3 regions of the Guyparkeria sp. TX1 genome follow, and region 3 is predicted to be linked to each of the others. Evidence: predicted binding sites of a transcription regulator. Region 3 holds the regulator's gene; each other region holds the start of a gene.
What was found. Region 3 encodes sigma-54, which starts transcription at its own class of promoters, with help from an activator protein. Its sites were predicted from a motif close to TGGCANGNTNCNTGCTT; they were not measured.
Positions count from the first base shown of each region.

Region 1: a site for sigma-54 is predicted at 3,191-3,207, ahead of flgF (flagellar basal-body rod protein FlgF). Genes of this name have one in related genera too.
Region 2: a site for sigma-54 is predicted at 6,389-6,405, ahead of glnL (nitrogen regulation protein NR(II)). Genes of this name have one in related genera too.

Region 1 is NZ_CP144142.1:1,241,627-1,251,971, forward strand. It holds gene VWP12_RS05810 (CheR family methyltransferase) at 1-130, shown strand, start outside; gene flgB (flagellar basal body rod protein FlgB) at 224-637, shown strand; gene flgC (flagellar basal body rod protein FlgC) at 690-1,097, shown strand; gene VWP12_RS05825 (flagellar hook assembly protein FlgD) at 1,122-1,823, shown strand; gene flgE (flagellar hook protein FlgE) at 1,838-3,088, shown strand; gene flgF (flagellar basal-body rod protein FlgF) at 3,267-4,010, shown strand; gene flgG (flagellar basal-body rod protein FlgG) at 4,032-4,820, shown strand; gene flgH (flagellar basal body L-ring protein FlgH) at 4,846-5,538, shown strand; gene VWP12_RS05850 (flagellar basal body P-ring protein FlgI) at 5,550-6,683, shown strand; gene flgJ (flagellar assembly peptidoglycan hydrolase FlgJ) at 6,693-7,733, shown strand; gene flgK (flagellar hook-associated protein FlgK) at 7,808-9,493, shown strand; gene flgL (flagellar hook-associated protein FlgL) at 9,515-10,345, shown strand, end outside.
Region 2 is NZ_CP144142.1:421,228-431,572, forward strand. It holds gene VWP12_RS02005 (ABC transporter permease) at 1-2,039, shown strand, start outside; gene VWP12_RS02010 (NYN domain-containing protein) at 2,066-2,827, opposite strand; gene VWP12_RS02015 (ParA family protein) at 2,897-3,640, opposite strand; gene ntrC (nitrogen regulation protein NR(I)) at 3,751-5,205, opposite strand; gene glnL (nitrogen regulation protein NR(II)) at 5,213-6,325, opposite strand; gene VWP12_RS02030 (DUF4124 domain-containing protein) at 6,539-7,183, opposite strand; gene VWP12_RS02035 (5-(carboxyamino)imidazole ribonucleotide synthase) at 7,225-8,418, opposite strand; gene purE (5-(carboxyamino)imidazole ribonucleotide mutase) at 8,423-8,920, opposite strand; gene VWP12_RS02045 (SirB2 family protein) at 8,917-9,333, opposite strand; gene VWP12_RS02050 (energy-coupling factor ABC transporter permease) at 9,475-10,143, shown strand.
Region 3 is NZ_CP144142.1:1,925,740-1,936,084, reverse strand. It holds gene VWP12_RS08935 (PTS sugar transporter subunit IIA) at 1-280, opposite strand, end outside; gene hpf (ribosome hibernation-promoting factor, HPF/YfiA family) at 461-754, opposite strand; gene VWP12_RS08925 (RNA polymerase factor sigma-54) at 776-2,251, opposite strand; gene lptB (LPS export ABC transporter ATP-binding protein) at 2,477-3,250, opposite strand; gene lptA (lipopolysaccharide transport periplasmic protein LptA) at 3,258-3,812, opposite strand; gene lptC (LPS export ABC transporter periplasmic protein LptC) at 3,878-4,501, opposite strand; gene VWP12_RS08905 (KdsC family phosphatase) at 4,504-5,037, opposite strand; gene VWP12_RS08900 (SIS domain-containing protein) at 5,037-6,023, opposite strand; gene VWP12_RS08895 (formylglycine-generating enzyme family protein) at 6,180-7,040, shown strand; gene VWP12_RS08890 (hypothetical protein) at 7,148-7,636, shown strand; gene VWP12_RS08885 (ABC transporter ATP-binding protein) at 7,660-8,460, shown strand; gene mlaE (lipid asymmetry maintenance ABC transporter permease subunit MlaE) at 8,457-9,245, shown strand; gene mlaD (outer membrane lipid asymmetry maintenance protein MlaD) at 9,250-9,708, shown strand; gene VWP12_RS08870 (TolC family protein) at 9,705-10,345, shown strand, end outside.

The DNA of each region.
Region 1 (10,345 bases), 680 kb from region 3:
CATCGCCGACACCCTGGTGCCGGGCGGCTATCTGATCCTCGGCGCCTCGGAGTCGCTCACCCAACTCTCCGACCGTTTCACCCCCGAGCGGTTACCCACCGGTGGCACCGCCTACCGACTCAAGAGTTGACACCAACGGACGGGTCCCCCTGTCGGTTATCCAAAAAACTGGCACGCTTATCGCATAAGCCCTCGGCACTGACATTGTGTCGAGGGTTTTTTCATGTCGATCATCAATGACCGCCTGCTTGGCATCCACGACGATGCCCTGATTTTCCAGGAGCGCAGCCTCAAGATGCGCGCCGAGAACATCGCCAATGCCGACACCCCGGGCTACAAGGCGCGGGCGATGTCGTTCGATCAGGCGATGGAGACCGCGTTGCAGAGCAAGTCCTCGTCTGCCGGTAGCGCCGGGCGCCTCAAGACCGAGGACCCGCGCCAGATCGGTGGCGGCGGCGTGTCGTCGGGGATCCGGGAGGGGTTTTCCGTGCCGGATGCGCCAGCACTGGATGGCAACACGGTCGATCTCGACAAGGAGCGGGTGGGCTTTACCCAGGACGCGGTGGGTTACCAGACGACGCTTTCGTTTCTCAACAGCCGTGTTTCCGGCATCAAGAAGGCCCTGAGTGGCCAGTGATGACTGCGCCGGATTTCCGCGAACTACACTTTTCAGTCAAGGCAGGTGAAGCATGAGCTTGTACGACGTTTTCAATATTTCTTCCTCCGCGATGGCGGCGCAATCGACGCGCCTGAACACCACCGCATCGAACCTGGCGAACGCCAACGTGGATGCCTCCTCGCCGGAGGAGGCCTACAAGGCGAGACAGCCGGTCTTTCAGACCGTGCTCGAGGCCAATGGCGGTCGCGGCGTGAAGGTGGTGGGGGTAACCGAGTCCCAGGCTCAACCGGCGCCGAAGCATGATCCCGGCAACCCGCTGGCGGACGAAAACGGCTATGTCTATAGCTCGAACGTCAACCCGGTCGAGGAGATGGTCAACATGTTGTCGGCCTCGCGCACCTACCAGACAAACGTCCAGGTAATGGATACGACCAAGCAGCTCGCCATGCGCACGTTGCAGTTGGGTCAGAGCCAGTAAGCCCTAGAGCGCAGGAGACACGACATGGCTAGTTCAGTGACCAGTGATATCTATTCCGATCTGGGGCTTGCGGCGAACAAGAGCAGCAAGGGCGAGGACAAGAAAAACCTCGATCAGACGGATTTCCTCAAGCTTTTGACGAAACAGATGGAGCAGCAGGATCCGTTCGAGCCGATGGATAACACGCAGTTCATCGCCCAGATGGCGCAATTCAGCTCGCTTGAAGGGATAAATCAGCTGAATGAGACGGTTTCCGGATTCGAGAATTCGGTGCAGTCCAACCAGGTAATGCAGGCCTCCTCGCTGGTGGGCAAGGCGGCTCTCGTCAAGGGGGACACCGCTCAGCTCTACCACATGCAGCAAGCGGACGGCAGCACAGCACCGTCCGGAGTGCTTGGCTCGGTCGATGTGCCCAGTGGGGCCTCGAAGATGAGTGTCGAAATCACGAACGCCAGCGGGCAGGTGGTCAAGAGCATCGATGTGCCCGTCGACGGTTCGGATCGTCCGTCCTTCTCCTGGGATGGGCGTTTGAAAGACGGGCGTATGGCGCCCGAGGGCAACTACAAGGTGAACGCGACGGCCACGGTGGATGGTAAGGGGCAGGCGCCCCAGACCTACGTCGGGGCGGTGATTAGCAGTGTGGGCGTGACCAAGAATGGTCCCGAATTGAATCTCGACGGTTTGTCTGCGGTCAAGCTCTCGGATATCGTTGAAATCATTAACTAATCGGAGGACGAGTCATGTCGTTCAATACCTCCATCAGTGGCCTGAACGCCGCACAGAAGGATCTCTCGGTAACGGGGAACAACATTGCGAACGCCAAGTCGACCGGCTTCAAGAAGTCGCGCGCGGAGTTTGGCGATATCTATGCGGTCAGTGCGTTCGGTAACAGCAAGACCGCCGTGGGTCAGGGTGTCATCAACCAAGCGGTGACCCAGCAGTTCTCCCAGGGCAACCTCGAGTTCACCGACAACTCGCTTGATCTGGCGGTTTCCGGTCAAGGGTTTTTCGCCTTCCAGCCGTCCCTGGATTCAAGTGAGTCAGTCTTCAGTCGGGCTGGGGCATTGGGCGTGAACAAGAATGGTTATCTGGTCAACCAGGCGGGTGAGTATCTCAAAGCATTGCCGGTGAACGAGAACGGGACACTGCAATCGACCTCGCTGGCAACTTCCAGCCCGGTGCAGTTGCCGGTTGCCGCCGGTGCCCCGCAGGCCACCACAGAGGGCAGTTTGTCACTCAACCTGCCCGCAGGTGCCGAAACCCCACCGGTGACTACCTTCGATCCGGACGATCCAGATTCCTACAATCAAGCTAACTCGCAGCGGATTTATGACTCCTTGGGCAATCCGCACACGATGACGAGTTATTTCGTGAAGACTGGGACGCCTAACGAGTGGGATGTTTACTACCAGATCGATGATCAGCCAGTAGCGGACATGACCCAGCAGACGGTGACATTCAACACGGATGGTTCGTTCGACACGGCTAGTGCCAACCCGGTTACCGTGACGGAGACCGGTGCGAATTTGGGCACGGGGGCTGGAGATCTGAGTATCGACATGACTTTCCGCACTGATTCGACTCAATACAATGGGCCGTTCAACGTCGCGGATCAGTCGGCCGACGGCAATACCACGGGTCAGTTGACCGGCATCTCGGTCGGGACCGATGGCCTGATTCGAGCCAGCTATACCAATGGTGAGTCGATCCCCTTGGGTAAGGTGGCCTTGGTGGATTTCCGTAATCCGCAGGGTCTCAAGCAGGTCGGTGACAACCAGTGGATCGAGTCGATTGATTCGGGCGAGCCCCTGGCGGGTGAGGCTGGTACCGGGACCTTCGGTGCCATTCAGGGCGGTGCCCTGGAAACCTCGAACACGGATCTGACCCAGGAGCTGGTCAACCTGATCACCGCGCAGCGGAACTTCCAGGCCAACTCGCGGGCGATCGAGGCCAACAAGGCATTGAGCGACACCATCATCGGCATCCGCTGATCACTCTCTGCGAGTGACCGACCCAAACGGGCGGCCTGCGGGCCGCCTTTTTCGTGCCCGCAAGTATTTCAATCGGCACGTCTTTCGCCAGTTTTCTTCTCTTGGCACACCTCCTGCATTACCCATGACAACGGGGCATTTTCCCCGGTTGTGATTCGTGAATCGTGGAGGTGTTGTGATGGATCGTTTGGCTTATATCGCCATGAGCGGTGCCTCGCAGACATTACGGGCCCAGGCCACCAACGCCAATAATTTGGCGAACGTGAACACCCAGGGTTTCAAGGCAGACATCGATGCCTTTGCCGCGCTACCGGTCTACGGCCCGGGTCAGGCATCGCGTGCCTATACCGAGGCGCAGGGCAAGGGCGCGGATTTATCCGCCGGTCCCCTGATGACCACCGGTCGGGATCTCGATATCGCCGTCAAGGGTGAGGGGTTCATGGCCGTGGAAGCGCCTGATGGCCGGGTGGCTTACACCCGCCGCGGTGATCTTCACCTGACGGCCAATGGCCAGTTGCAGACTGGGCAGGGCGATCCGGTCATGGGCAATGAGGGCCCGATCGCCATACCCCCGGCCGAGAAGATCGACATTCATGCCGACGGCAGCATCAGCATCATCCCGGTGGGTGGCCAGGCCAATGCCCCGGCGATGGTCGATCGCATCCGGCTGGTCAATCCGGACCAGGCCGATTTGACCAAGGGCCAGGACGGGCGCTTCTCGCTGCGTGAAGGCGCCGAGGAACCGCAGGCCGATGCCGCCGTGCAGGTGGCCAGTGGCGTGCTCGAGGGCAGCAACGTCAATGCCGTCGAGGCGATGGTCAACATGATCGAGTACGGCCGCATGTTCGAGACACAGAGCCGAATGATTCGCACGGCGGACGAGAACGGCGAAGCCGCAGACCGCCTGATGCGCCTCGGTTAATTCAGTTAGGGGAGAGACACCATGACCACACCCGCACTTTGGACCGCCAAGACCGGCCTGGACGCGCAACAGACGCGCATGTCGGTGATTTCCAACAACCTCGCCAACGTCAATACCACCGGCTTCAAGCGTGACCGGGCGGTGTTCGAGGACCTGATCTACCAGAACTACCGCCAGGTCGGCGCGGCGAACAACCAGCAGGACGAGGTGCCCACCGGCCTGAACGTCGGCACGGGTGTCCGCGTGGTGGCCACCGAGAAGCAGCACACCCAGGGCAATATCCAGCAGACGGACAACGCCCTGGACATGGCCGTCAACGGTCGCGGTTTTTTCCAGGTGCTCCAGCCGGACGGCAACATCGCCTACACCCGTGACGGCGACTTCTCGCTCAACAGCGATGGTCAGCTGGTCACTGCCAACGGTCAGCCGGTGCAGCCGGCGATCAACGTCCCGCAGGGTGCCCAGTCGATCACCATCGGCACGGACGGCACCGTCAGTGCGCAGCTGGCCGGCCAGGCCGAACCGGTCCAGTTGGGCAACATCCAGCTGGCGGATTTCGTCAACCCGGCGGGCCTGCAGCCGATCGGTAACAACCTGTTCGTCGAGTCCGGTGCCAGTGGGGCGCCGCAGTTGGACACGCCGGGCCTCAACGGGCTGGGCGCGATTCAGCAGGGGGCGCTGGAGAGTTCAAACGTCAACGTGGTCGAGGAGCTGGTCAGCATGATCGAGACGCAGCGCTCCTACGAGATGAACTCCAAGGCCATCTCCACGACCGACGGCATGCTCCAGTACCTCAACCAGAACGTCTGATGACGCCGATCCGCGGAGGCACGTCATGAAACCGTCAATCCAGTCGCTTTTCCGGGCACCGGTGCTGGTCGCATTCGCGCTGCTGGCCGGCTGCGCCAGTCAGCCGCCGATCAAACCCGATCCGCAGTTCGAACCCTCCATGCCGCCGGAGGCATCCCAGCACAACCCGGTACAGAGCAACGGCGCCATTTTTCAGACGGGGCAGGTGGACAACATGTTCGCCGACTCACGCCCTTACCGCGTCGGCGACATCTTGACGGTGGTTCTCGAGGAGCGCATGCAGGCTTCCAAGAGCGCACAGACCTCGACCGGCAAGAGCCAGGAGACGGGAATCACCCCGCCGAATGTGCTTGGGCTGACCGGCCCGGCGATCGAGCGGCTCAATGCCCAGATATCCGGCGAGCGCGACTTCGCCGGTGACGGCGAAAGCAGTCAGCAGAACACCCTCAACGGTCAAATTACCGTCACGGTGGCCCGCGTGCTCTCCAACGGCAATCTGGTGATCCGGGGCCAGAAGTGGATCGGTATCAACCAAGGTAGCGAGTTCATCAAGCTGGCCGGGATGGTCCGCCCGCAGGACATCGCGGCGGACAACACCATCATGTCCACGCGGGTAGCTAATGCCCAGATCGCCTATGGCGGTGAAGGCGTGATCAACGAATCGAACAACATGGGCTGGCTGGCTCGTTTCTTCAACAGCCCGGTCTTCCCCTTCTGATGGTGGGACGCATGAACATCAACACATCCATTCGAGCCTTCCTTGTCGGTTTTCTGCCCTTGCTGCTCGCGGCGGGGGCGACCGGCTTCGCCCCGCAGGCGGGTGCCGAACGCATCAAGGACGTGGCGAGCTTCGCCGGGGTGCGTGACAACCAGCTGATCGGTTACGGCATCGTGGTCGGCCTGGCCGGTACCGGCGATCAGACCACGCAGGTGCCGTTTACCCGCCAGAGCATCCAGAACATGCTCGAGCGTCAGGGGCTTTCCCCCGACGGGGGCAACGTGCAGTTGAACAACGTCGCGGCGGTCATGGTCACTGCCGACCTGCCGCCATTCGCCAAGCCGGGTCAGACGATCGACGTCACGGTCTCGTCGATCGGCAATGCCGACAGCTTGCGGGGCGGTGAGCTTCTGATGACGCCGCTGAAGGGCGCGGACGACAACATCTATGCCGTCGCCCAGGGCAGCCTGATCGTTGGTGGGCTGGATGCCTCGGGGCGCGATGGCTCGCGCGTGACCGTCAACATCCCCACGGCCGGGCGCGTGCCCAACGGCGCGACCGTCGAGCGCAGCGTGCCAAGCAAGATGGGCGGTGCCGGGGCGGTGTTCCTCAACCTGCACCAGCCGGACTTCACCACGGCTCGCCGCATGGAAGAGGCGATCAACGGGATGCTCGGCGGTGGTGTGGCCGAGGCGGTTGACGGGGGCACGGTCAAGATCCGTGCGCCGGATTCGCCCGACCAGCGTGTCGGCTTCATGTCGGTGCTGGAGAACGTCGAGTTCGAGCCTGGCGAGGGGCCGGCCCGCGTGGTGGTCAATTCGCGTAGCGGCACGGTGGTGATCGGTCAGAACGTGCGCATCGAGGCGGCCGCCGTCTCGCACGGAAATCTCACCGTCACCGTGGATGAGGATCTGGATGTTTCCCAGCCGGGACCGTTCTCGCAAGGCGAGACCGTGGTCACCCCGGATTCGGACGTGGCGGTTCAGGAGGAAAACAGCCGGGCCTTCCTGTTCGACCCGGGCGTGAAGCTCAACGACATTGTCAATGCCGTGAACGCGGTCGGCGCTTCGCCCTCGGATCTGGTCGCCATTCTCGAGGCGCTCAAGAGTGCCGGGGCGCTCAAGGCCCAGTTGATCGTGATCTGAGGTGACGTGATGGTCAGTCCCGCACAAATCAACTCGTATAGCGACTTCCAGGGCCTCAACCAGCTCAAGGCCCAGGCCGGCAACGATCCGGGCCAGGCGCTCAAGCAGGTCGCCTCCCAGTTCGAGACGCAGTTCGTCAAGATGATGCTCCAATCGATGCGCGAGGCCACGCCGCGTGATGGCCTGTTCAACAGCGAGCAGACCAAGACTTTCGAGGGCATGTTCGACCAGGAAATCGCGCAGAAGCTGTCCAGCCGCGCCGGCGGCATCGGGCTGGCCGAGATGATCGAGCGCCAGTTGTCCAAGCAGGCCGGTGGCATGGACGGCGAGCGGCCATCGGAAGGCTTTCCTTTGAAGGTCGCCGAGGACGGTGGCGTGGTCGAACAGGCGCCGCGTGCCTACCCGTTGCCCGATGCCTCCGAATGGACTCTGCGTCCGCACGCCTGGATGCAGAAGGACAAGGAGACCGACGGCGCCACCGCGGACGACGAGAAACTGGCGCAGCCTGGCCCGACGAAAGAGCGGTTGGCCGCGCTGAATTCCTCGGACGCTGCCGGCAGCAAGAAGCAACCGGCCTACTGGGAATCGCCGGAACGGTTCGTCGAGGCCATCCTGCCGCATGCCCGCGAGGCGGCGGAGAAGCTCGGCGTCTCGCCGAAGGTGCTGGTCGCGCAGTCGGCGCTGGAAACCGGCTGGGGCAAGCACGTGCCGCATGACGGCGGTGGCGCGGCGAGCAACAACTTCTTCGGCATCAAGGCCGATCGCAGCTGGGACGGCGAGCGTCAGGTCCACGGCACCCTGGAATTCGAATCCGGCAGCCTGGTGCGCCGACAGGCGGCCTTCCGCCAGTACGACTCGATGGCCGCCTCCTTCAACGACTTTGCCCGCTTCATCCAGGAAAACCCGCGCTACGGCAAGGCGCTGGAGGCCCGAGATGATCCCGAGCAGTTCGCCCGTGAGCTGCAGCAGGCCGGCTATGCCACCGATCCCAAATACGCCGACAAGCTGATCTCCATTATGAACTCGCCGGCGATGAAGGACGCGGTGTGATCGAGTCGAGTCGGCGCTCAAGTTTTCCCTCAATCGGCCGATAAGGTCGGCAGTAAACCCTTCGAGGCCTCAACATGGCGGACATCCTCAGCAACTCGGTCAGCGGCCTGCTCGCGGTGCAACGTGCACTGACGACGACCGGGCACAACGTCTCGAATGCCAACACCGAGGGCTACTCGCGCCAGACGGTCAACCTCAGTGCGCGCACACCGCAGTTCATGGGGAACGGTTACGTCGGCACGGGCACGCAGGTGCAGTCGATCACGCGAAGCTTCGACCAGTACGTCGAGAACCAGCTGCGCGATGTGACCAGTGACAACAGCCGTCTCCAGTTTGTCAGTGACATCGCCAGCCAGGTGACCACCGTGCTTGGGGATACCGAGTCGGGCATTGCACAGAGCACTCAGGCATTCTTTGGGGCGGCGAGCGACGTCGCGGCTAATCCGACCGACACTACCGCTCGACAGGCCTATCTCAACGAGGCCTCGGCACTGACCGACCGATTCAACCAGCTCGACGGGCGACTCGCGGATCTCAATTCGAGCATCGGCCAGCAGGCCAACGCGATCTCTCGCGAGGTAAATACCTTCGCCGAAGAAGTTGCGAATCTGAACGACAAGATCAGTCGGGCCTATGCGCAGGACCCGAACGCCTTGCCGAACGACTTGCTCGATCGTCGCGACCAGTTGATTCGCGATATCGCGGAACGCGTGAACATCCGTGTGACGGATGACAGTGCGGGCTCGCTGAACCTGGCGGTAGGCTCCGGACAATCCTTGGTCACGGGCAGCGCGGCTACCGAGCTCCAGGCGATCAACGGTGCGGCCGGCCTGACAGTCAAGATCGGTGACAAGACCATCACCGAGCGAGTCACGGGTGGTGAGTTGGGCGGCATGATCGAGACGCAGAAGGAGTTGGTCACGCCGCTGCGTAATGAATTGGGGCGTGCTGCCATGGTGCTGGCGCAGGAGGCCAATGCCATCCAGGAGGCTGGATACGATCTAGATGGCGATGCGGGGAAGCCACTGTTCACGGAAATCAGCAGTTTCTCACCCAGCGTTGCGGTGGATGGTAGGAATGATGGCGATGGTTCGGCGGCCGGCAGCGTCGTCGATGCCACGTTGCTCGAAGCGGCGCGTTATGAAGCGCGGTTCGATGGCACCAATTGGATTGTGCGCAGCCAGGATGATCCCGGTACGCAGATCGCTAGTGTCGGCTCCGGGGGGAACACCATGGCCATCCCCGGTCTCGATATAACGTTCTCCGGTACCCCGCAGGCGGGCGATGTGTTGTATATCGACCCAGCAGCCGGTGGCGCCGGTCAGATTGCGACCCAGTTGAGTGACGCGCGAGACGTGGCGGCAGCAGGTGATGACGGTGCTGGCAATTCACTGGGTAGTCGTGACAACACCCAGATCGAGGCGATGGCCGCGCTTGCCAATGAGCGCCTGGTTGGTCAGACGGATTCGGCCGGTCCTGGAGCGGATGGTACCGATGCCCTCGATGGGCAGACCATCGGCGGGGCGCTTTCTTCGGCCGTGAGCAATGCTGGTTCCGTGGCTCGAACCGCCCAAATGCAGGGAGAGTCGTCACAGGCCTCAATCGACAATCTGGTGGCGCGCCAGCAATCGGTTTCTGGCGTGAATCTGGATGAGGAAGCCGCCAACCTTCTCAAATACCAGCAGCAATACCAGGCGTTGGCGCGCTCCATTTCCATATCGGGCGATCTGTTTCAGTCCGTCCTCAATGCCGTGGGTTAAGGCCCGTGCGGGAGTAAGACGATGCGCGTTTCGACATCAATGATCTTTCAGCAGGGGCTGCAGAGCCTGCAGCGGCAGCAGTCCGAGATGATTCGGGCGCAGACGGACATTGCCACCGGCGTGAAGTTGCGCTCGGCGGATCGCGATCCGGTGGCATTCGGCCAAGCCAGCCAGCTGACCAGCCAGCAGGCGCGCGTGGATCAGTTCCTGCGTAGCAACGATATGGCGACCGGCAAGATCGAAGCCCAGGAGACGTCGCTGGCGGCGAGCACCGACATTCTGCAGCGGGTGCGCGACGTTGCGATCCAGGCGAACAACGGGGCGCAGGACGCGACGTCTCGTGCGGCGCTGGCCGACGAGCTCGCCTCGCTGCGCGAGGCGTTGGCGGGGCAAGCCAATGCCAAGGACGAGCGTGGCGAATATGTGTTTTCCGGCACGCAGGCGGGCCAGGTGCCTTACGCCCCCGACGGGGTCGGCCAGCTGGCTGATTCGGTCCAGGCAGTCGATCTGCAAGTTGGGGAAAGCGATTCGGTCGCCGTGAACCGGGTGGCAAGCGACATCTTCGACACCGCCGCGGGCTCGGGGCGTTCGGCGATGCAGGTGATCGACGATCTCGAAGCAGCCGTACGGGCGGGAGACGACACCGCCTACGGTGGCCTTCAGGATGAGGTGGATCAGGTGCTCGAGCGCGTGATCACCACACAGGGCGAGATGGGCAACGATCTCAACAAGCTCGAGCGCCTGCGCGATGACCAGAACGCCTGGAGCCTGAGCAACAAGGAATCGATCTCCAAGCTGCGGGACACGGACCTCGCCGAGGCGATCACGCGCCTCAATCAGAACTACCTGACC
Region 2 (10,345 bases), 810 kb from region 3:
TCGCCCGACGCGCCCTGCTCTCACTGGACGCGGCGATCGGCGATTCGATCGCGGTGGGGCAGTCAGAGCTGACGATCGGCGCGGTGCTCGAACGCGAACCCGACGTGGGCAACATCTTTGCCCAGGCCGCGCCCAGGTTGATGATCCACCACGACGATCTGGCCGCCACCGGGCTGGTGACCGACACCAGCCGCGTCGAACACGCCCTGCTGCTGGCGAGCGATGCCACCGATCGCGACGCCCGGTTCGAGCGACTCGCCGAGCGCCTGCCCGACCGCTTGCAGCTGGAACGCCCGGAATCCAGCCAACCGGCGTTCGAGACCGCCTTCGACCGCGCCGCGCGCTTTCTCGGCTTGGCCTCGGTGGTCGCCGTGCTGCTCGCTGGCGCGGCGCTGGTGATCGCGGCACGACACTACAACCGCGTGCAGCAGGGGGCAGCCGCGCTGATGCGCGCACTGGGCGCGTCCTCCAAGCAGATCGGGGCGATCTACCGCTGGCGCCTGCTGATGTTGGCCCTTCTGGCCGCCATCCCGGGCATCGCCATCGGCGCGCTCACGCAATTGCTGCTCGCCGACCTGATGGCACAGGTGCTGGAGGTCGACCTGCCGCCACCGGGATTCACACCGGTGGCGCTGGGACTGGCGGTCGCGCTGGTCGCGTTGTTCGGCTTCGCCCTGCCCAGCCTGGTGCAGCTCAAGCACACCCCGCCGCTGCGGGTGCTGGTCGAGCACGCGGTCGCGCCCAGCCCTGCGGCGACGCTGCTGTTCGGCGCGGGTATCGCCGCGATCACGCTGCTGGTCTGGTTCCAGGCCCGCGATGCCGCGCTGACGTTGTGGGTGCTGGTCGGGCTGGGGGCGAGCCTGCTGGTCTTCCTGGCCGTGGCCTGGCTGCTGGTGACGCTGCTGCGCCGCTGGCCGGCCCGGGGCGTGGCCCGCTTCGGGCTGGCGCGCATGGCACGCGCCCGCTGGATGTCCGCCACCCAGATCGCCGCGCTCGCGCTGGGCGTGACCGCGGTGCTGCTGCTCTCGGTGGTCCGTTCGGACCTGATCGATGCCTGGGAGCGCCAGATCCCGACCGATGCACCCAACATCTTCGCCATCAATATCCAGCCCGAACAGGTCGATGGCATGCGCGCCTTCCTGCAGGATGCCGGCATCGAGAACGCCAGCTTCTACCCCATGTTGCGTGCCCGCTGGACCGAACTGGACAACGATCCGGTGGACAAGGCGCGCTACGATGGGCGCGCCCATCGACTGGCCACGCGGGAATTCAACCTCTCCGTGGGCGAGGAAGCCGCCGCGCACAACCGCGTCACCGCCGGCTATCTGGGCGACGAGGGTTTCTCGGTGGAAGAGGGTATTGCCGAGACGCTCGGCTGGTCGCTGGGCGACCGGTTGACCTTCACCGTGGACGGCCGAGAGGTGACCGGCCCGATCACCTCGCTGCGTGAAGTCGACTGGGACTCGATGCGACCGAACTTCTTCGTCATCGCCAGCTCATCGCTAATGGACGGCGTGGCCACGCAGTACATCACCAGCTTTCATTTCCCCGACGGCGCGCCGGAAACACAGGTGGCACTGCTGCGCGAGTTTCCCACGGTGACGCTGTTCGACGTCTCTCGGATCCTCGACGAGGTGCGCACGCTGATCGACCGGGCCAGCCAGGCGGTGGAGTACGTGTTCGCCTTCACGCTGGCCGCCGGCCTGGTGGTGCTGCTGGCCGCCTTCGGTGCAAGCGAGCGCCAGCGCATCCACGACGCCGCCGTGTTGCGGGTAATGGGCGCGAGTCGCGGCAAGGTGGTCGCCGCGCTGTGGATCGAGTTCCTCACCCTCGGGCTGTTGGTGGGAATGCTCGCGGCCGTTGCCGCGATGGCCGTCGGCGCCACGCTCTCGGCCCGGGTATTCGGCCTGCCGCTGGCGTTCAACCCCGGCTTGCTCCTTTGGGGGCTGGGCGCCGGCCTTCTGCTCGCGGCCCTGGTCACGCCGCTGCTGGCCCGCCGAATGACAAGTATCGCCCCGGCCCGCGCATTGCGGGGCTGATTGCAGCAGGATGCGTGGAACCGAGCCTATGGGGCTTGTTTACCGCCCTTCTCCTCATTTCGACGCGCATCGCGAACGAAAACACCGCTTTTCCGACGATCGAGATCGAACAGCCCAATGGTCTCGAACAGCGAACTGAGCTTCGTGTAGCCGTAATTGCGCGGATCGAAGTCATTGGCTGTCTTGCTCATGTAATTGCCGACCAGGCTCAGATTGGCCCAACCATTCTCGTCCGACGTCGCCTCGACAGCCGCACGCGCGAGCCGCACCAGCGCCGTGTCACCCCGCAGTTCCTTGCCACCACGGGGCTTGTGCACGGGCATGACGTCCTCTTCCTCGGGCGCGGTGAACACTTCGGTGTAGATGAAGCGGTCACAGGCTGAGACGAAGGCCTTCGGTGTTTTCTTTTCGCCAATGCCAAAGACACTCAGTCCCGATTCGCGGAGCCGTGCGGCCAGGCGGGTGAAATCACTGTCGCTGGATACGATGCAGAATCCCTCGAAGCGATTCGTGTAAAGCAGGTCCATGGCATCGATGATCATTGCGCTGTCGGTGGCGTTCTTGCCGCTGGTGTAACCGAACTGTTGCATGGGCTGAATGGAATGATCCAGCAACACCGCCTTCCACTTGCCCAGTCGCGGGGTGGTCCAATCGCCGTAAATCCGCTTTACGTGGGCGACGCCGATCTTGGCCACTTCGGCCATCAAGCCATCCACTATGCCCGGCTGGGCGTTGTCAGCGTCAATCAGAACAGCGAGTGAGAGGTTCGAGCCATGTCCGTTGGCCATGATGAATTCCTTTCGTTATTGGCCCTTTGATGGCCCTTGCGTTATGTATGGCGTGCATTCCGGCAATCATCAGGCAAAGAGATCGTCGATTTCGTCCCAGAGGGCGCGGTAGGCCTGGTTGGCCGGGTGGCGCGGCTCGCGGTAGACGGAGGGCTGCTGGTCCTCGCCCATCTGCTCGACAACTGAGGCGTAGGGGATTTCGCTGTCGAGTAGCTCGGGGATGTCGTGGCGATGGCGGTCGGCGAACTCGCGGTGCATGCGCCGGCGACGGTCGACCAGGGAGAGGAAGGCGCGCAGCCGTTCGGGGTTGATGTGGCGCTCGTCGAGGTGGCGCTTCAATTGGAACCAGGTGCGTTCGGACAGGTGGGTGGGCACCATCGGCACCAGCACCATGTCGGCCGCGCGCAGTACGTTGTCCGCCAGCAGCGACAGTCCCGGCGGCGCGTCGATCCAGATTTCCTCGAACTGTTCGGCGAGCGGGTCGATCAGCTTGGCCAGCCGATAGCCGGCATCCTTCTTGTCAGCGAGATGGTGCTCGATCGCCTGCTGACCGGGCAGTGCAGGCAGTACCCAGAGGTGGTTGTGGATGGTGGGGCGGACCGAGGCAGCCAGCCCCTTGGGCTTGAGGAGCTTCTTGACCGACCGCTCCGCACCCGCCTCCGATTGCAGGTACCACGACGCCGCGCTTTGCGGGTCGAGATCCCAGACCAGCACGCGCCGACCGGCCGCCGCCGACAACGCCGCCAGGTTGACCGCCGCGGCGGTCTTGCCCACCCCGCCCTTGACCGAATACAGCGCCACCGTCTGGGCCATGCCTCTCCTGCTCCTGCCTCGATTGAACGTCCAGCCGAGCATAGCATCGGGCGGGGGCGGACTTTGTGACAGCCGGCACCGACGGTCACGAGCGAAGCGCTGGTTTCCCGTCAGTGCTCGCCCAGTTCCTTGAGCTTGCGGGTGACGGTGTTGCGCCCCCAGCCGATCAGCGCGGCTGCCTTCTGCTTGTGCCCACCGGTGTAGGCCAACGCGGCCTGCAGCAGGGTGCGCTCGAAGGCCGGCCCGGCGGTGGCGAGCAGGTCCTGGTCGCCGGCCTTGAGCCGGGCATCGGCCCAGCGCGACAGGTCGCTGGTCCAGCGCGAGAGCAACTGGTCGTCGCCAGCGACGGCGTGCTCGCCGCCCAGCCCTTCGGTGATGGTATCGGGCAGGTCGTCGATGCTGATCTCGTTGCCCGGCGCCATCACGGTCAGCCAGCGGGCGATGTTCTCCAGCTCGCGGACGTTGCCCGGCCAGGGGTAGTCGCACAGGCGGGCCTCGGCGGCGCGGGTGAGGGTCTTGACCGGCACGCCCAGTTCCTCGGCGGCGCGGACCAGGAAAAAGCGCATCAGCTGCGGGATGTCCTCGACCCGCTCGCGCAGGGAGGGCAGCTTGAGGCGAATGACGTTCAGCCGGTGGTAGAGGTCCTCGCGGAAACGCCCCTCCTTGACCAGCTCCTCGAGCCGCTGGTGGGTCGCGGCGATCACGCGCACGTCGCTCTGGATCAGCGAGGTACCGCCGACGCGGTAGAAGTGGCCGTCGGAGAGCACCCGCAGCAGGCGGGTCTGCAACTCCAGCGGCATGTCACCGATCTCGTCGAGGAACAACGTGCCGCCCTGCGCCTGCTCGAACCGGCCGCGCCGCTGGGCGGCCGCGCCGGTGAACGCGCCCTTCTCGTGGCCGAAGAGCTCGGATTCCAGCAGGTCCTTGGGGATGGCCGCGGTATTGAGGGCGACGAACGGCCCGTCGCGACGCTGACTGTGCCGGTGCAGGGCCCGGGCGACCAGTTCCTTGCCGGTGCCGGACTCGCCGTTAATCAGCACGGTGACCGACGAGCGCGCCAGCCGACCGATGGCGCGGAAGATCTCCTGCATGGCCGGGGCATTACCGATCAGCTCCGAGCCGGACTCGGCCTCCTCCGGCACGGCGGCATGCTGCGCGCGTTCCCGCGAGGCGTCATAGGCCCGCTCGGCCAGGCGCACCGCCTCGTCGATGTCGAACGGCTTGGCGAGATAATCGAACGCCCCCTTTTCGAAGGCACCCACCGCGCTCTCGAGGTCCGAGTGTGCGGTCATGATCACCACCGGGATCTCTGGGTGCTCGACGGCCAGCCGGGTAAGGAAGCTCAAGCCGTCCTCGCCGGGCATGCGGATGTCCGAAAAGATCACGTCCGGCAGGTCGCCGCGATCGAGCCGGGCCTGGGCGCTGGCCACCTCGTCGAAGGACTCCACGGCGAAGTCGGTGGTGGCGAGCGCTCGTTCCAGGACCCAGCGGATGGCCTGATCGTCGTCGATCACCCACAGGCGGGGGATGGGACGTCCATTGTTCGGCTTGTCGGCGGCTTGCATGGTCGGCTCACTCAGTCGGAGAAAGAGATGTTTTCCGCCCCGGGGCATGGTCGCCGTCGGGGTGGATGGGCAGGATCAGGGAAAACCGCGTGAGGCCACGCTTGGGCACGAACTCGATCATGCCCTGGTGGCGCTCGGCGATGGTCTGGGCCAAGGACAGTCCCAGCCCGCTGCCACCGGCCCGGCCGCTGACCATCGGCAGGAACAGGGTCTCGACCAGGTCCTCGGGCACGCCAGGGCCGTTGTCCTCGACGTCGATGCGCACGGCCAGACGGTGGCGCTTGCCGTGGATGGTGAACTGGCGCATCACGCGGGTGCGGAAGGTCAGCCGCGGCTCTGGCGTGTTGCCCTCGCGCATGGCCTGGACGGCATTGCGGGCGAGGTTGAGCAGCACCTGCACCAACTGGTCGCGATCAGCCCAGACGTCGGGGATCGACGGGTCGTAGTCCAACTGCCAGTCGAGCGGTTTGTCACCGGCCTCGATCCGCAGCAGCTGACGGACCTGCTCGAGCGGCTCGTGGACGTTTACCCAATGGCAGTCCGGCCGGTCGATCGGGCCGAGCATGCGGTCGATCAGCCCGCGCAGGCGATCGGTCTCCTGCAGGATGATGCGGGTGTACTCGGTCAGGCGGTCGTCGGGCAACTCGCGTTCCAGCAACTGCGCCGCCCCACGCAGGCCGCCCAGCGGGTTCTTCAGCTCGTGGGCCAGCCCGCGCATCATCTGCCGGGTGGTCATCTGCAGGGAATTGATGCGCGCGTCACGCGAGATGCGCAGGTGACGCTCGATGTCGTTGAATTCGAGCATCACCCGAGCGCGGGGGTAGTCCGGTCGCGGCGTGATCGCGCAGTCGGCCACGCGGGTGGACTCGTGGGCCAGCACCAGCTCGATCTCGCGCAGGGTCATGACCTGCTGCGAGACCAGCGCCTCGCGGATGGTCTCGGCGAGCAGGGGATTGGCGGCGAACACCGTGTCGAAGCCCGATTTGAGCGCGGCGCTGTAGCTGGTGCCGAGAAACTGCTCGGCCGCCGAGTTGAGATAGATCGGCCGATTGCGCTCGTCGAGCACCACGATCGCGGTGTTGAGGGTGTCGGCAAGCCGGGGCTCGGATCTCGGGTTCATGCACTGCTCCACCGGGCGCGAAACGATCGACAGGCCAGGCCTGCCGGGCGGCTGACGATTTTGGTGCAATTAGCGTGCCCGGCCGAGAACCGGTGGACGGACCATGACGGATCGCATGGTGACGGGGTTTGCCCTGATTGCCAGCCCGAGCCGGGGAGTTTGGCCAGCAAACGATTGCACCAGGTCAGTGCATGAGAATAGACGATCGCACCGTTATTGGGAGGGCGTCATCAATTGAAAACGCACCGGCGCACTCTCCTTGACGACCTCGCCGTCGCGGTGGATCTGCGCCACCAGCACGTGCTCGCCGGGCGCAAGCCCGTTGATCAGGTGACGACGTCCGGAGGAGTCACGCACGCGCGGCTCGCCATCGACGAGGATGCGTATTCGATCGCCGCCCTGCAGGTTCGGCTGCATCACCAGCGCAACCGTGATGCTGCCCTGCAGACGACTGGCCACCTCGCCATCGGCTGGCTCGACGATGGCCAGATGCTGGTAGCCCGCGGGTTCGTCGCCTGCCTCGCGCGATGCGGCATCCTTGCCAGCCTCCGCGCCCGTCGTCTCGCCCGATCCTGCCGGAGCGTCGCGGGGTACATCGGCAGACGGCTCGGGACGGTCCGTCGGGGCGGACTCGCCCTGGCGAGGCTCGGGCACGTCCACCGGCGTCATGGGGATCACCGGGGCATCCTCGACCTCGTGGACGGCCGCGCCCTCGACCGGCTCGTCGGTGAACACCGTCTCGCCGGCGCTGTTGGTGTACTGGTAGATCTTGGCGGCCGACAGGGGTTGGGCCAGCACCAGCAGCAGGGGCCAGAGCAGGTGGACGCGACGCGGCGATCTTCCAGTGACGACTCGCATGAACACTCCCTCGATGGTTGGCGGCGGGTTACGCCTCGGCGTCAGGACCCGGGCGGCCGGATCACGGCACGCAGGCGATCCAGTCGGGACTCAAGCGCGGTGCGATCCGGCGCGGTGACCGTGACGTGACCGAGCTTGCGCCCCGGACGCGGGGTCTTGCCGTAGTCGTGCCAATGGGTACCCGGCACGGCCAGCACCGCCGCCGGGTCGGGCAGGCTGCCGACCAGGTTGAGCATGGCGACCTCGCCGAGCGGGTCGGTCTCGCCCAACGGCCAGCCGATCACCGCGCGCACGTGGTTCTCGAACTGCGAGGTGAGCGCACCGCCCAGGCTCCAGTGGCCGCTATTGTGCACGCGCGGTGCCATCTCGTTGATCACCAGCCGACCATCCACGACGAAGAACTCGATCGCCAGCACGCCGACGTAATCGAGCTTTTCCATCACCAGCCGCGCCGCGCGTTCGGCATCCGCCTGCAGCGGGTCGCTGGTATGGGCGGTGGTCTGCCAGAGGATGCCGTGGCGATGTTCGTTGGTCACCAACGGGTAGACCCGCGCCTCGCCGTTGCGACCGCGCACGGCGACGATCGACACCTCGCGCTCGAAGTGCTGCATCTTCTCCAGCACCGCCGGGGCACCCGCCAGCGCCTCCCAGGCGGAGGCTGCCTCGCCGGGGTTGCCCGGCCCGCCCTCGTGGGCGGCATGGGCCGGATCGGCCAGGCGCACCTGCCCCTTGCCGTCGTAACCGAAGCGTCGCGTCTTGAGAATCGCCGGGGCGCCCAGGTGACTGATGCCCTGGACGATGTCGCGCACCGAGTCGACCTGCACCCATGGCGCGACCGACAACCCCAGCCCCTCGAAGAACTGCTTTTCCTCGACGCGATCCTGCGCCACGGCCAGCGCCTGAGGGTTGGGCATCAGGCAATTGCGCGCGGCGACCAACTCGGCGGAAGCCTGCGGCACGTTCTCGAACTCGAGCGTGACCAGATCACACTCGACCGCCAGGCGCTCGAGGGCCTCGGCGTCGTCGAACTCGGCACGCAAGTGGCGACCGACCGAGGCGGCCGGCGGCTCCATGGCCGGGTCGAGGAAGGTAAAGCGATGCCCCATCGCCACCCCGGCCAGGCCCAGCATCTGGCCGAGCTGGCCACCACCGATCACGCCGATGTGCAGCCCGGCCGGCTCGCCGGTGCGCCCCTCGACGCGCGGCACCTCGCACTGATCCTGAACGCCGCCCATCGGCTCAGCCCTCGCCCGGCTCGGGCTTGTCGAGCACCATTTGCGTCTGGCGCTCGCGCCAGGCATCCAGCCGCTCGGCCAGCGCCTCGTCGTTGTTCGCCAGCGTGGCGGCGGCCAGCAGCGCGGCATTGATCGCGCCGGAGCGACCGATCGCCAGCGTGCCCACCGGGACGCCGGCCGGCATCTGCACGATCGAGAGCAGCGAGTCCATGCCCGAGAGGGCCTTGGACTGCACCGGCACGCCGAATACCGGCAGCCGCGTCTTGGACGCGACCATGCCCGGCAGGTGGGCCGCGCCACCGGCCCCGGCGATGATCACCTTAAGCCCCCGGCCGACGGCCGTATCGGCGTAGTCGAACAGCTTGTCGGGGGTGCGGTGCGCAGAGACCACCTCCTTCTCGAAGGGGATGCCCAGCGCCTCGAGCGTTTCGCAGGCATGGCTCATGGTCTCCCAGTCCGACAGCGAGCCCATGATCACGCCGACCAGCGGTTGCGCACTCATACGCCCGTCACCATGGCCGGCAGAACGTCCTGCAATTGCGGGTGCGTGTTCGCCACGCCCACGGCGGCGACGTACAGGAAGACCAGGATGGCCAGCACCCAGGCACTGGCGCGCAAGCCGCGGGTCTTGCCAAAGCGCATCGCGACCAGGCCCAGGCCGATGTAGACGATCAGCCCGACGATCTTGACGGTGAGGAAGTCGGGGTGGACGCCATTGCCCCAGAACAGCAGCCAGGCGGCGACCAGGGCGCTGACCAGCAGCACGGTGTCAACCACGTGTGGGGTGATCTTCACCCATTTCTTGCTCAACATCGGCGAGCCGGAGAGCATCCAGATGCCGCGCACCACGAAGCCGATGAGCGAGAGTACGGCCGCCAGGCCGTGCAGGTGAATCCAGAGGGAGGCGTTGGCCATGGGGTATCTTCCCGATTGATGTGTCCGTGATTACCGCGGGGGAAATTCCCCAAGATGCGGAAAGGGCCAAAGCATAAATCATCGGCGCCCACCCCCCAAGGTCGCTACACTGGACTCCCTCGAACGCCTTGAGGTGACGCCATGCAGCTACCCAACCACCTGGTCTCCCTGCCGATTGGCGGGATCGGCTGGCTGATCGCGCTGGCCAGTCTCGCCTGGGCGGTGCGCATTGCACCCTGGCCGGCCCTGCGCGCCGAGCCGATGCGGATTCACCTGGTCCTCCTGGCCGTTGTCTTTCTGACCGGTATGTGGACGCTCTCGGCCACGCTGATGCCGGGACTGACCCTGCATTTTCTCGGCGTAGCGACGGTCACGCTAGTTATCGGGCTGGAACTGACCCTGATTGCCGGCCTGATCGCGGCCATTCTCTCGGCACTGCTATTCGGCCATGGCCTGGCCATCACCGGCTGGACGTTTCTGCTGAGCGCCGCCCTGCCCGCCGCGATCACCTACGGCATCACGCGCGCCTCGCAGCGCTTTCTGCCGCCGAACTTCTTCATTTACCTGTTCATCGGCGTGTTCCTCTCCGCGGTACTGGGCGTGCTGGCCCACGGTGGCGGTACCGCGTTGCTGGTGATGGCGCTGGGGTTGTACGACGGCGACATCGTCTGGAACAACTACCTGCGGATCCTGCCGCTGCTGGCGTTCTCGGAAGGGGTGATCAACGGCATGCTGATGACGGCCCTGGCGCTGGTCAGCCCGCAGTTGGTGATCTCCTTCGACGATCACCATTACATCGACGGCCGGTGAACCGAGCGATCCGGGTGGTCCAGGCCGGCGGTGCTAACGGATTGCGTCCTGATGTCTCCCATTTGCAAGATGCAACTCCCGCCGCTGTCATCAGTCGAACCGGACTGGGGTAAGCGTTTGTTTATGAACGGACGCCGACCCGCGCGCGGGTGGCATGGAACCTGCTTTACCAAGCCCTAGCCGAGCAGGAGTGAGCTCGGGT
Region 3 (10,345 bases):
CCGGGGCGCCGAAGTCCACGCCTTCTCGCAGCCGGATCAGGGCACCTCGCGGGGTGAGGATGTCATCGACCCGGCCGTGGGGCACGGCAATGCCATGACCGATCGCCGTGCAGCCCAGCCGTTCGCGGGCAACCAGGGCCTCGAAGATGCGGGTGGCCTGCTGGCCACCCAGTTCATCGTCGGCCAACAGTCCGGAGAGTACCTCCAGGACTCGCTTGCGGCTCTGGTACAGCTCGTCGATCCGGATGTGATGGATCGGAAACAGCTCGGCAGTATTCATTAAGCACCCTGTCGGTCGACTGGCCGCGAGGATCGCTCACGGGTCGGGGCGGGAATGTGTTGAATCGGCGCGCATCATAGCGTGTTGCGCCGGCTGTGCAACACCGATTCCGACGTGGCGAAGGGAGCGATCAATGCGTGCCTCCCATCATCCGCCGGCGATTACGCCGGCGGGGCCGGCTCAGCGGTGGCTGGTCAGCTTTTCCTTGTGCTTGACGATCTGCCGGTCGAGCTTGTTGATCATGGCGTCGATGGAGGCGTACATGTCGTCGGTGACCGCCTCGGCGTGCATGTCCTGACCGCTGACGTGCAGGTTGGCTTCGGCTTTCTGCGCTTCCTTGCGTTCCACGGTCAGAATGACGTGGATATCCACCAGCTTGTCGAAGTGTCGTTCAAGACGAGTGAACTTCTCGTGGACGTGGGCCTTGAGGGCCTCGGTAACGTCGACGTGATGACCGGTGATGTCTATCTGCATGTGCCGCTCCTTATAAGTGCGTTATATCAATCGCTTGCGGTCGGTTGATGAGGCGATCCCCATCGCCTCGCGGTATTTGGCGATCGTCCGTCTCGCGACGTCGATCCCCTCGTCTCCAAGCATGGTCGCAATCTTGGCATCGCTCAAGGGCTTCTTGGGATTTTCTTCCTCGACCAGTTTCTTGATGCGTGCCCGGATGGCGGTGGCGGAACATTCGCCGCCGTCGCTGGTGCCGACGTGGCTGGAGAAGAAATACTTGAACTCGAATACGCCCCGGGGGGTGAGCATGTACTTGTTGGTGGTCACCCGGCTGACCGTCGATTCGTGCAGTTCGAGCGTCTCGGCGATCTCGCGCAGGACCAGGGGTTTCATGGCGATTTCGCCCTGCTCGAAGAACTCGATCTGCCGGCGCACGATTTCGCGGGCGACGTTCAGCAGTGACTCGTTGCGGCTGCGCAGGCTCTTGATGAACCAGCGGGCCTCCTGCAGGTGGTTGCGGATGTAGGTGGCATCCTTGCCGCGGCTGGAGCGGTCGATCAGGCCCGCGTATGTCTGGTTCACTCGCAGTCGTGGCGCGATTTCCGGGTTGAGGTCGACGTGCCAGCCATCCTCGCGATGCGTCACGAGCACGTCCGGCTTGATGTAGTCGGCCGCCGTGTCGCCGATGGACAGCCCCGGGCGTGGGTCGAGCATCTGGATGAGTCTCAGCGCCGATTCGAGTCGTTCTCGACTGATGCCCAATCCCTTGGTGACCTGTGGCAGTTCCCGCCGGGCGATCGCCTCGAGCCAGTCGCCCTCCAGGACGGCACGGGCATCGGCGGCCGCCGGGTCGTCGCCATGCCGTTGGTCGATCTGGATGATCAGGCACTCGGCCAGCGAACGCGCACCGACACCCACCGGGTCGAGCCGCTGGATATAGTGAAGCGTGGCCTCAACCTCCTCGACATCGATTCCCGGCAGCTCGTCCTTGAGCAAGGCGACGAGTTCCTCGAGGGGCTCCTCGAGATAGCCGGACGGTTCAATGGATTCGATCAGTGCCGTGGCGATCCGGCGGTCGGTCTCCGACAGCGTGGCCAGATGAATCTGGCTTAGCAGGTGATCGCGGAGATTGTCCTCCCCGGTCGATTGGGTCGCGAAGGGGTCGTAGTCGTCGCCGGGGGTGTTGGCGCTAAGAGGGGTGCTGCCATCGGACTCGTAGTAATCATCCCAGGACGAGTCCACCACCAGGTCGTCGTCGGCCGACTTGTCCTTGCGGTCCTCGAGCAGTTCCTCGCCGGCCTGCACGCCAGGGTCCTGCTCCTCGTTGGCATCCTTATCGGTGGTGTCTTCCTCGGGTTGCTCGTCTTCCGCGACCTCGAGCAATGGGTTGCTGTCGAGTGCCTGCTGAATCTCGAGGCTCAGTTCCAGGGTGGAGAGCTGCAGCAACTTAATTGATTGCTGCAGTTGCGGCGTCATCGCCAGCGACTGCCCCAGGCGAAGTTCGAGTCCTGCCTTCATGCCGGCCATGTCGAACCCTCCGCGGTGGCACCGGCGCCGAGTTTGGAGCGAGCCAAGGGTTCGGCTGCCGTGGGTGTTGTCAAGCCCGGGAACAGGCCATGAAGGGGGAGTGCGCACGCAATTTGCATGAGATCGAGTTTAGCCGATCGGAGGCGCACTATGCCAACGATTTCGGCTCGGAAGCCACCTTGCCTATTTCGCCGGTCGGACGTCCGGTGGGGGGCATTACAAGGTGAAATCGTGGCCCAGGTAGACGTCCCGAACCGACTGGTTAGCCAGCAACTCCTCGGCCGTGCCGTGCGCCAGGATTGTGCCGTCGGAGACGATGTAGGCCCGCTTGCACACGCCGAGGGTTTCGCGAACGTTGTGGTCGGTGATCAGCACGCCGATGCCGCGATCACGCAGGTGCTCGATGATGCGCTGGATATCGATCACCGAGATCGGATCGATCCCGGCGAATGGTTCGTCGAGCAGCATGGCTCGGGGGTTGGCGGCGAGTGCCCGAGCGATCTCCACGCGACGACGCTCGCCACCGGAGAGGGATTGGCCCTTGGAGTCGGCGATGTGGGTGATGTGGAGCTCCCGGAGCAACTCGTCAAGCGCTCGAGGACGCGTGGCGCGATCCAGATCGCGGCGCAGCTCGAGAATGGCGAGGATGTTCTCGCGCACGGTCAACTTGCGAAAGACCGAGGGTTCCTGCGGCAGGTAACCCAGCCCGAGGTGGGCGCGCCGGTCGATCGGCGTGTGCGTGATGTCGCGGCCATCGAGATAGACCGCGCCCTGATCGACGCCGACCAGCCCGACGATCATGTAGAAGCTGGTCGTCTTGCCGGCTCCATTGGGACCGAGCAGGCCAACGATCTCGCCGGCCTCGACGCTCAACGACACGTCGCGCACGACCGGGCGAGCCCCATAACTCTTCGACAGGCTTTTGACCTCGAGCAGGGCGTGGCGCTGCTGTTGAGCGGCAAGGTGAGATTGGGTGGTCGCCTCGGTCATGGTCGCGTCAGTCCCCACCGTTGTCGTCTTTCTTGTTGCGTGGCTGCAGGGTCATCTCGACACGTGCTTTGCCGCCTTCCTCACCGGCCTCGACCACCTCAGTGCCGAGATCGTAGGTGATGCGCTCGGACCGGATCTCGTCCCCGGTACGTTTGAGCCATGCCTCGCCCGTAAGAACGACCGAGCCCTCGCCCGTGCGGTAGTCGGCCTCGCGCGCCTCGCCCTCGACCCAATTGCCTTCGTCATCGCGCTCCCGGAAGGTGGCGGGACGGCCCTCGAGCACGGCCCGTACCAGCTCGCCGTCCTCGAGGTAGAGCGTGGCGCGGTTGCCGGTGGCGTGCAGGCTGCCCTGATCGATTACCACGTCACCGGTGTAGACGCTGGTGCCTTCCTGGTACTTGGTCACCTTCTTGTCTGCCTGAACCTTGACCGGCTGCGTCCGGTCGGCCTGAGCAGCGAGGACTGGCTGGGCACCGAGGCCGATCATCAGCGCCAGGCCGAGTGTCCCGAGCCGGTTTGCGTGGCTGCGGCGTGAGCGGATGAAATGCGTCGGGATGTGCATGATGTGATCTTCCTGCCTTCTCGCCGGCGTCGGGGCGGCGTTCCTGCCGTGCCGAGTCGGGTGGGTTAGTCGGTTTTACCGGTTGAACCCGGTTGGATTTCGTCGCGAACCTGCCCGGTCTGGGTCAGGACCTCGATGCCCCAGTCGAGGGCTATCTTTTCGGCGTTACTGTGCCAGCGCGGCGTGCCGTCCGGCGCGGTCTCGCTGAATCGAGCCGGGACATCCGTGCGTGCCCGGCGCTGTGCCGGGTAAAGCCAGAGTTGTTCGGTGGTCAATTCCAGCAGCCCGCGCTCCTGGTGTGGCTCGCGCTGGGCGTGAACCGATCCCGCCAGTTCGACGGTCTCGCCTCGATCGGTCACCGTGCCGCGTTCGGCACGCAGTGTCCATGGCGGCACGGCCGGATCGGCATCCAGCAGGGTGACTCGCGGGGAGTCGAGCTCGTAGCGGTCTCCCGTTGCTGTCTGGTCAAGCTGGATGGCCTGCGTGCTCTGAAGCTGGTAGGCAAGTTGGCCTGCCTCGTCGTATTGCCAACTGATGGGATTGTCGAGACGCTGGGCATAACCGCTGGCCGTATCCCGGGGTAGGGCGAGCTCGTCGGCGAGGTTGTGCCACGCCAACCAGGCAACCAGCCCCAGTCCCGCCATGGCGAGCAGGCCGCGATTGACCCGTGACGAAATGGGCCAGCGCATGGTCAGCGGTACCGCGCCAGTACGTCACCCCATTGATCACGCGCGTCGATCAGTGTGTCGATCAACGCCCGTACCGCCCCGTAACCACCGGGTACCGGGCTGATCCAGTCGACCCGGCTGCGGATCACCATGGGGGCATCGCTGACCGTTGCCGACAGTCCGGCGCGATTGAGCATTGGCAGGTCGAGCACGTCATCACCCATCGCCGCGATCTCCTCGAGGCCGATCTCGAGCAGTTGCGCGAGTTCCTCGATTGCCTGGCCCTTGTCGGTCGCGCCAAGTACCACGTGCTGGATGCCCAGCGACTTCGCCCGTCGGCTGACCGCGGGCGACGAACGCCCGGTGATGATCGCAACGTCCACGCCCAGTTCCTGGATGAGCTTGATGCCATGGCCGTCGCGGCTGTGGAAGATCTTGTGCTCCTCACCATCCTCGGTCAGGTGCAGGCGGCCGTCGGTCATCACGCCGTCGACGTCGAGCACCAGCAGTCGGACTTGTCGGGCCCGTTCGATCCATGTCGTGTCACGGTTGGCCATCAGGCTACCCCCGCCCGCAGCAGGTCATGCATGTTCAGGGCACCGACCAGGCGGTTTTTTTCGTCGACGACCAACAGCCCGTTGATCTTGTCGCGCTCCATCATCGCCATCGCCTCGGCGGCGAGCACGTTGGCCGGGCAGGTGCGCGGGTCGGGGGTCATGGCCCGCTCGATCGGGCAGTCGAGATCGAAATCGCTTCGATCGAGCAGGCGACGCAGGTCGCCGTCGGTGAACAGTCCCAGCAAGCGTTCGTCTTCGTCCACGACGGCGGCCATGCCGAGGCCACCCGAGGACATCACCAGCAGGGCCTGCTTGACGCTCTGACGAGGTCCCACGCGCGGCAGCTGCTCGCCGGTGTGCATGACATCACGCACGTGCAGCAGCAGGCGTCGTCCCAACGAGCCTCCCGGGTGGGAGAGCGCGAAGTCCTCGGGCTGAAAACCGCGGGCATCCAGCAGAGCGACGGCGAGGGCGTCGCCCATGACGAGTGTGGCGGTGGTGCTTGCCGTGGGCGCAAGGTTGAGTGGGCAGGCCTCGCGGTCGACGCCGACGTCGAGATGCACGTCGGCCGACTGAGCGAGCGTCGACTGCGGGCGGCCGGTCATGGCGATCAGGCTGACGCCGAGGCGCTTGATTACCGGCAGGATCGCCAGCATCTCGCCGGTTTCGCCAGAGTTCGACAGGGCGATCACCACGTCGCGTTCGGTGATCATGCCCAGATCGCCGTGACTCGCCTCGCCCGGGTGGACGAAGAAGGCCGGTGTGCCGGTGCTCGCCAGGGTAGCGGCGATCTTCCCGCCGATATGGCCGGATTTGCCCATGCCGGTGACGATCACGCGACCGTCGCAATCGAGCATCAGGCGGCAGGCATCCACGAACGTCTGATCGAGTCGTGCGGGCAACGCGTCGATGGCATTGCGCTCGATGTCGATCACCTCGCGGGCCATGCGCAGCAGGTTGTCGGGATGCAGGGCGTTGTGCTCCATGGGGTATCCGGTTGGCATGCTAAGATTTTCGGGTTTCGGAGTATATCAGCCCGACGCAAGCGGACCGCCCGTGGCACGCCGTGCCTTGAAGACAGGCAGCGGTTGCTGTGGTTCCGGCGTCGTTTGATTCCTTATTCCAGTCCTGGAGGTGAGCGAATGCAGCCCGAAGCTACGGCCATTCAGGTGGATCCTGCGGATGCGGTGATCGAGCGACAAAGGGAAGCGGCACGACACCACCGTCTGGAGGTGGTCTTCCGTGACGGCGATGCCGGCGGCGAGGCGGCCCCCGAGGTGGCCGTGATCCCGCCCGGGGGCTGTTGGATGGGTAGTCGAGCCAACGAACATGGTGCCCGTCCCGTCGAGCAGCCGCGGCACGAAGTGCATTTCGAGCGTGCCTTTGCCATCACCCGTGGGGCGATACGCCGTCGCGAGTATTTCGCCTTCCTCGAGGCGAGCGGGCATCGTCGGCCACGCCCCTACAGCTGGAATGACCCGGAATTCCCCATGTACAACGTCTCGGCGGACGATGCCGAGGCCTACGCGCGCTGGTTGAGCGACGTCACCGGCCACAGCTATCGTCTGCCCACGGAAGCCGAGTGGGAGTACGCCGCACGGGCGGGCACCGACACGATGTTCTGCTTCGGTGATCGCATTCGCCGCGAGGAGGTCAATTGCGCCGGCGGCCTGCATTGCACCCGCGGGCTGTTTTTCTGCGGCATCGGCAAGCCGGTGCCGGTCGGTAGCCTGCCACCCAATGCCTGGGGGCTCTACGAGGTCCACGGCAACGTGCAGGAATTCACCCAGGATCATTGGTGCGATGCGTATCCCGGTGGGCCGCGCCCCGGCGATCGGGCCTACCAGAGCATCGATCGGAAATATCGCTACCTGCGCGCGGTGCGCGGCGGCTCGTGGTTCGACCCGCCCGGGGCTTGCCGGAGCGGCTCTCGGGCGCGTCGTCATCAGGACGAATTCGACCTGAACCTCGGTTTTCGCTTGGTGCGCGAGATCAGTGCCTGAGCGACGTGTATCATGCGCGGCGCATTTAGCGATCCGATCGCGATCCTGAGGCCCCCGTTTGACACGCTCAGGGGCAGCCGATCGACTTTCCGAGGTAGTCACCAGCCATGAAGGCGATACATCTAGGTCTGCGCTACCGGCGTTCGCCGGCACTGGAATCGAGCTTTTTCGATCCCGAGATGCCGGCCGACTGGCGTGTGGCCTTTCTGCTCAACGAGCAGGATGCCTTGTGGGTGGCAGGAGACGATCCGGACGTCGATACCGTGCTCGCTGAGCTGCACGATTCCCCCACAGACGTGTTTGTGGTGGTCGAGGATGCGGCGTGGTCGCCCGGGTGGCAGTCGCTGGTCGATGCTGGCCGCCACGCCGTGGTGCGCTTGACGGACGATACGCCACTCTGGCGCCCCGGTACCCCCAGTGCGCCGGCGGTGGTGGGGCTGGTTCCGGCCAGTGACCAGCCGGCCGATCTGCATGCCTGGCTGTCGGCCTTCCTGGATCAGGCGCCGGCCGAGGCCGCCTTGTTCGTCGACGGCGAGCCGCCCTCGGTTGCCACGGTTGACCGGTTGCGCACCCTGACGGAGTTGATGGGACGGTGACTGATTCACGCACCACGACCGACATGATCGAGCTCGACGGCGTGCACTTCTCCCGTGGCGCCCAGGTGATCTTCGATGGCGTCGACATGCATTTTGGTCGCGGCGAGGTCACGGTAGTGCTCGGCCCCTCGGGCACCGGCAAGACGACGCTGTTGCGCTTGATCGGTGGACAGGTGCGCCCGGCGAGTGGTCGGGTGATGGTCGACGGCATCGAGGTGGCGCGTGCCCGCCGCAAGGCGCTGTACGCCCTGCGCCGGCGCATGGGCGTGCTGTTTCAGAACGGGGCCCTGTTCACCGACCTGACGGTGGGCGAGAACGTTGCTTTTCCGCTGCGTGCCCATTCGCGTCTGGACGAGGCGCTGATTCGCCGCATTGTCCTGTTCAAGCTCGAGGCGGTCGGGTTGCGCTCGGCGCGGGACAAGTATCCGGCCGCACTCTCCGGCGGCATGGCGCGCCGGGCCGCGCTGGCCCGCGCCATGGCCCTCGACCCGGAAATCATGCTCTATGACGAACCTTTCGCGGGTCAGGACCCGGTCAGCATGGGCGTGTTGCTACGGCTGATCCGCCGGCTGAACGATGCCTTGGGCCTGACCAGCATCGTCGTGACCCACGACGTCAAAGAGGCGATGAGCATCGCCGACCGGGTGATTGTGATCGCCGGCGGCCGGGTCATCGGGCAGGGCACACCGGAGGAGGTGCGTGCGCAGCGCGAGCAGGAGCCGGCCCTGGCGCAGTTTCTCGACGGGGCTGCCGACGGCCCGCTCAACGCGGCTGAAGACGAGTCCCCGTTGTCTGCCGATCTCGGTTTGGGAGGTGGACAGTGAAGGCGCTCCTGAACGCGATCGCCCGGCTCGGCCGCCTGTTCCTCGACGGGGCGCAGCACGCCGGGTCAATGGCGCTGTTTGCCGTCGAATTGGCCTGGGTGCTGATCCCGACCTGGTCGCGCCCCCGGGATATCTTTCAGCAGATTTACGCCGCCGGCGTGCTCTCGCTGGTGATTATTCTGGTGGCCGGCGGGTTCGTCGGCCTGGTGCTGGGACTGCAGGGCTACAACATCCTGTCGAACTTCAATGCCAGCGAGTCGCTCGGGGTGATGGTGGCCCTGTCGCTGGTGCGTGAACTTGGACCCGTGGTCGCCGCGTTGCTGTTCGCCGGGCGGGCCGGGTCGGCGATCACCGCCGAGATCGCCTTGATGAAGACCACCGAGCAGCTCGCCGCGCTGGAGATGATGGCGGTCGACCCGATGCGTCGAGTGATCGGCCCGCGTTTCTGGGGCGCGATGATCGCGGTGCCCTTGCTGGCGGCCATGTTTTCGCTGGTCGGTATCGTCGGTGGTTACCTGATCGGGGTCGTGGTGCTGGGCGTCGATCAGGCCTCATACTGGGGGCAGATCCGCGAGCAGATGGAGGCCTGGGACGATGTTGGTGGCGGTGCCATCAAGTCGCTTGCCTTCGGCGCGGTGATTGCGCTGATCTCGGTTTACGAGGGCTACCGGGCCGAGCCGACCGCCAGTGGCATGGCGCGCGCGACGACACAGACCGTGGTTCTGAGCTCGCTTGCCGTGCTGGGACTGGATTTTGTAATGACGGCTTTCATGTTTGGGGCGTGATGGAATGAATGTGCAACGTGGAGTCGAGCTGGTGGTAGGGCTGTTCGTGCTCGCCGGGATCGCCGCGCTGATGGTGATGGCGCTGCAGTGGAGCAACTTCGGCGCCAGTCGCGTGGCTGGCTACGAAGTCACGGCCCGGTTCGACAACGTCGGCGGGCTGTCGGTGCAATCGCCGGTCAAGCTGGCGGGCCTGACCATCGGCCGAGTGGACTCGATCGAGATCCACCCGGAAACGTTCCAGGCGGAGGTGCGCATGGTGATCGACGACAAGTACGACAACCTGCCGACTGACTCCTTCGCCAATATCTACACCGCCGGTCTGCTCGGGGCGCAATACGTCGAGATTTCGCCCGGTGGTGCGCTTGAGTCGCTCGAGGACGGCGACCGGATCACGATGACACAGTCGGCGATCATCCTCGAAAGCGTGGTTTCCAAGTTCCTGTTCGACAAGGCAAAAGAATGAAGAATCGAGACGGAATCATAGAGCGGGGCGGGTCCTTGGTCCTGGCGGTGGCCCTGGTTGCCCTGGCAAGCGGCACCGTTCGGGCCGAGGTGGCCCCGCGCGAGCCGATCACCCTGGAGCTGGCCACCGAGATGGCCCTCCACGCCGATCCGCGTATCGATGAGCAGCGTGCCAATGTGGCGCGAGCCCAGGCGCTGATCGAGCGGGTGAAAGGCGAGGGCGGGCCGCGCGTCTCGGCCAACCTGTTCGCGGGGCTGGCACCGAAGGCCGAGGATGGCATCTTTACCAACGGCACCAACACCTGCCCGGAGGGAGGATGCACCCTGCGGGACGATGGCAACGAGCTCGACGAGGGATTCACCGTCACCTCCGGGCTGACTGCCTCGATCATCCAGCCGCTGTACACCTTCGGCAAGCTGGAGAACTACGGTGATGCGGCCCGTCTGAACCGAGACGTGAAGGCCTCCGAGGTCGCCTTGGCGCGGGGCGAGACCTGGCTTACCGTACGCCGCGCCTACTGGGGTTACCTGGCCGCGCGTGACACGCGCCAGATGCTCGAAGGGGTCAAGCGCCAGGTCGATCGCACCCGTGACGACATGCGCGAGGATGCCGAGGCCGGCGAAGTGCCGATGAGCCA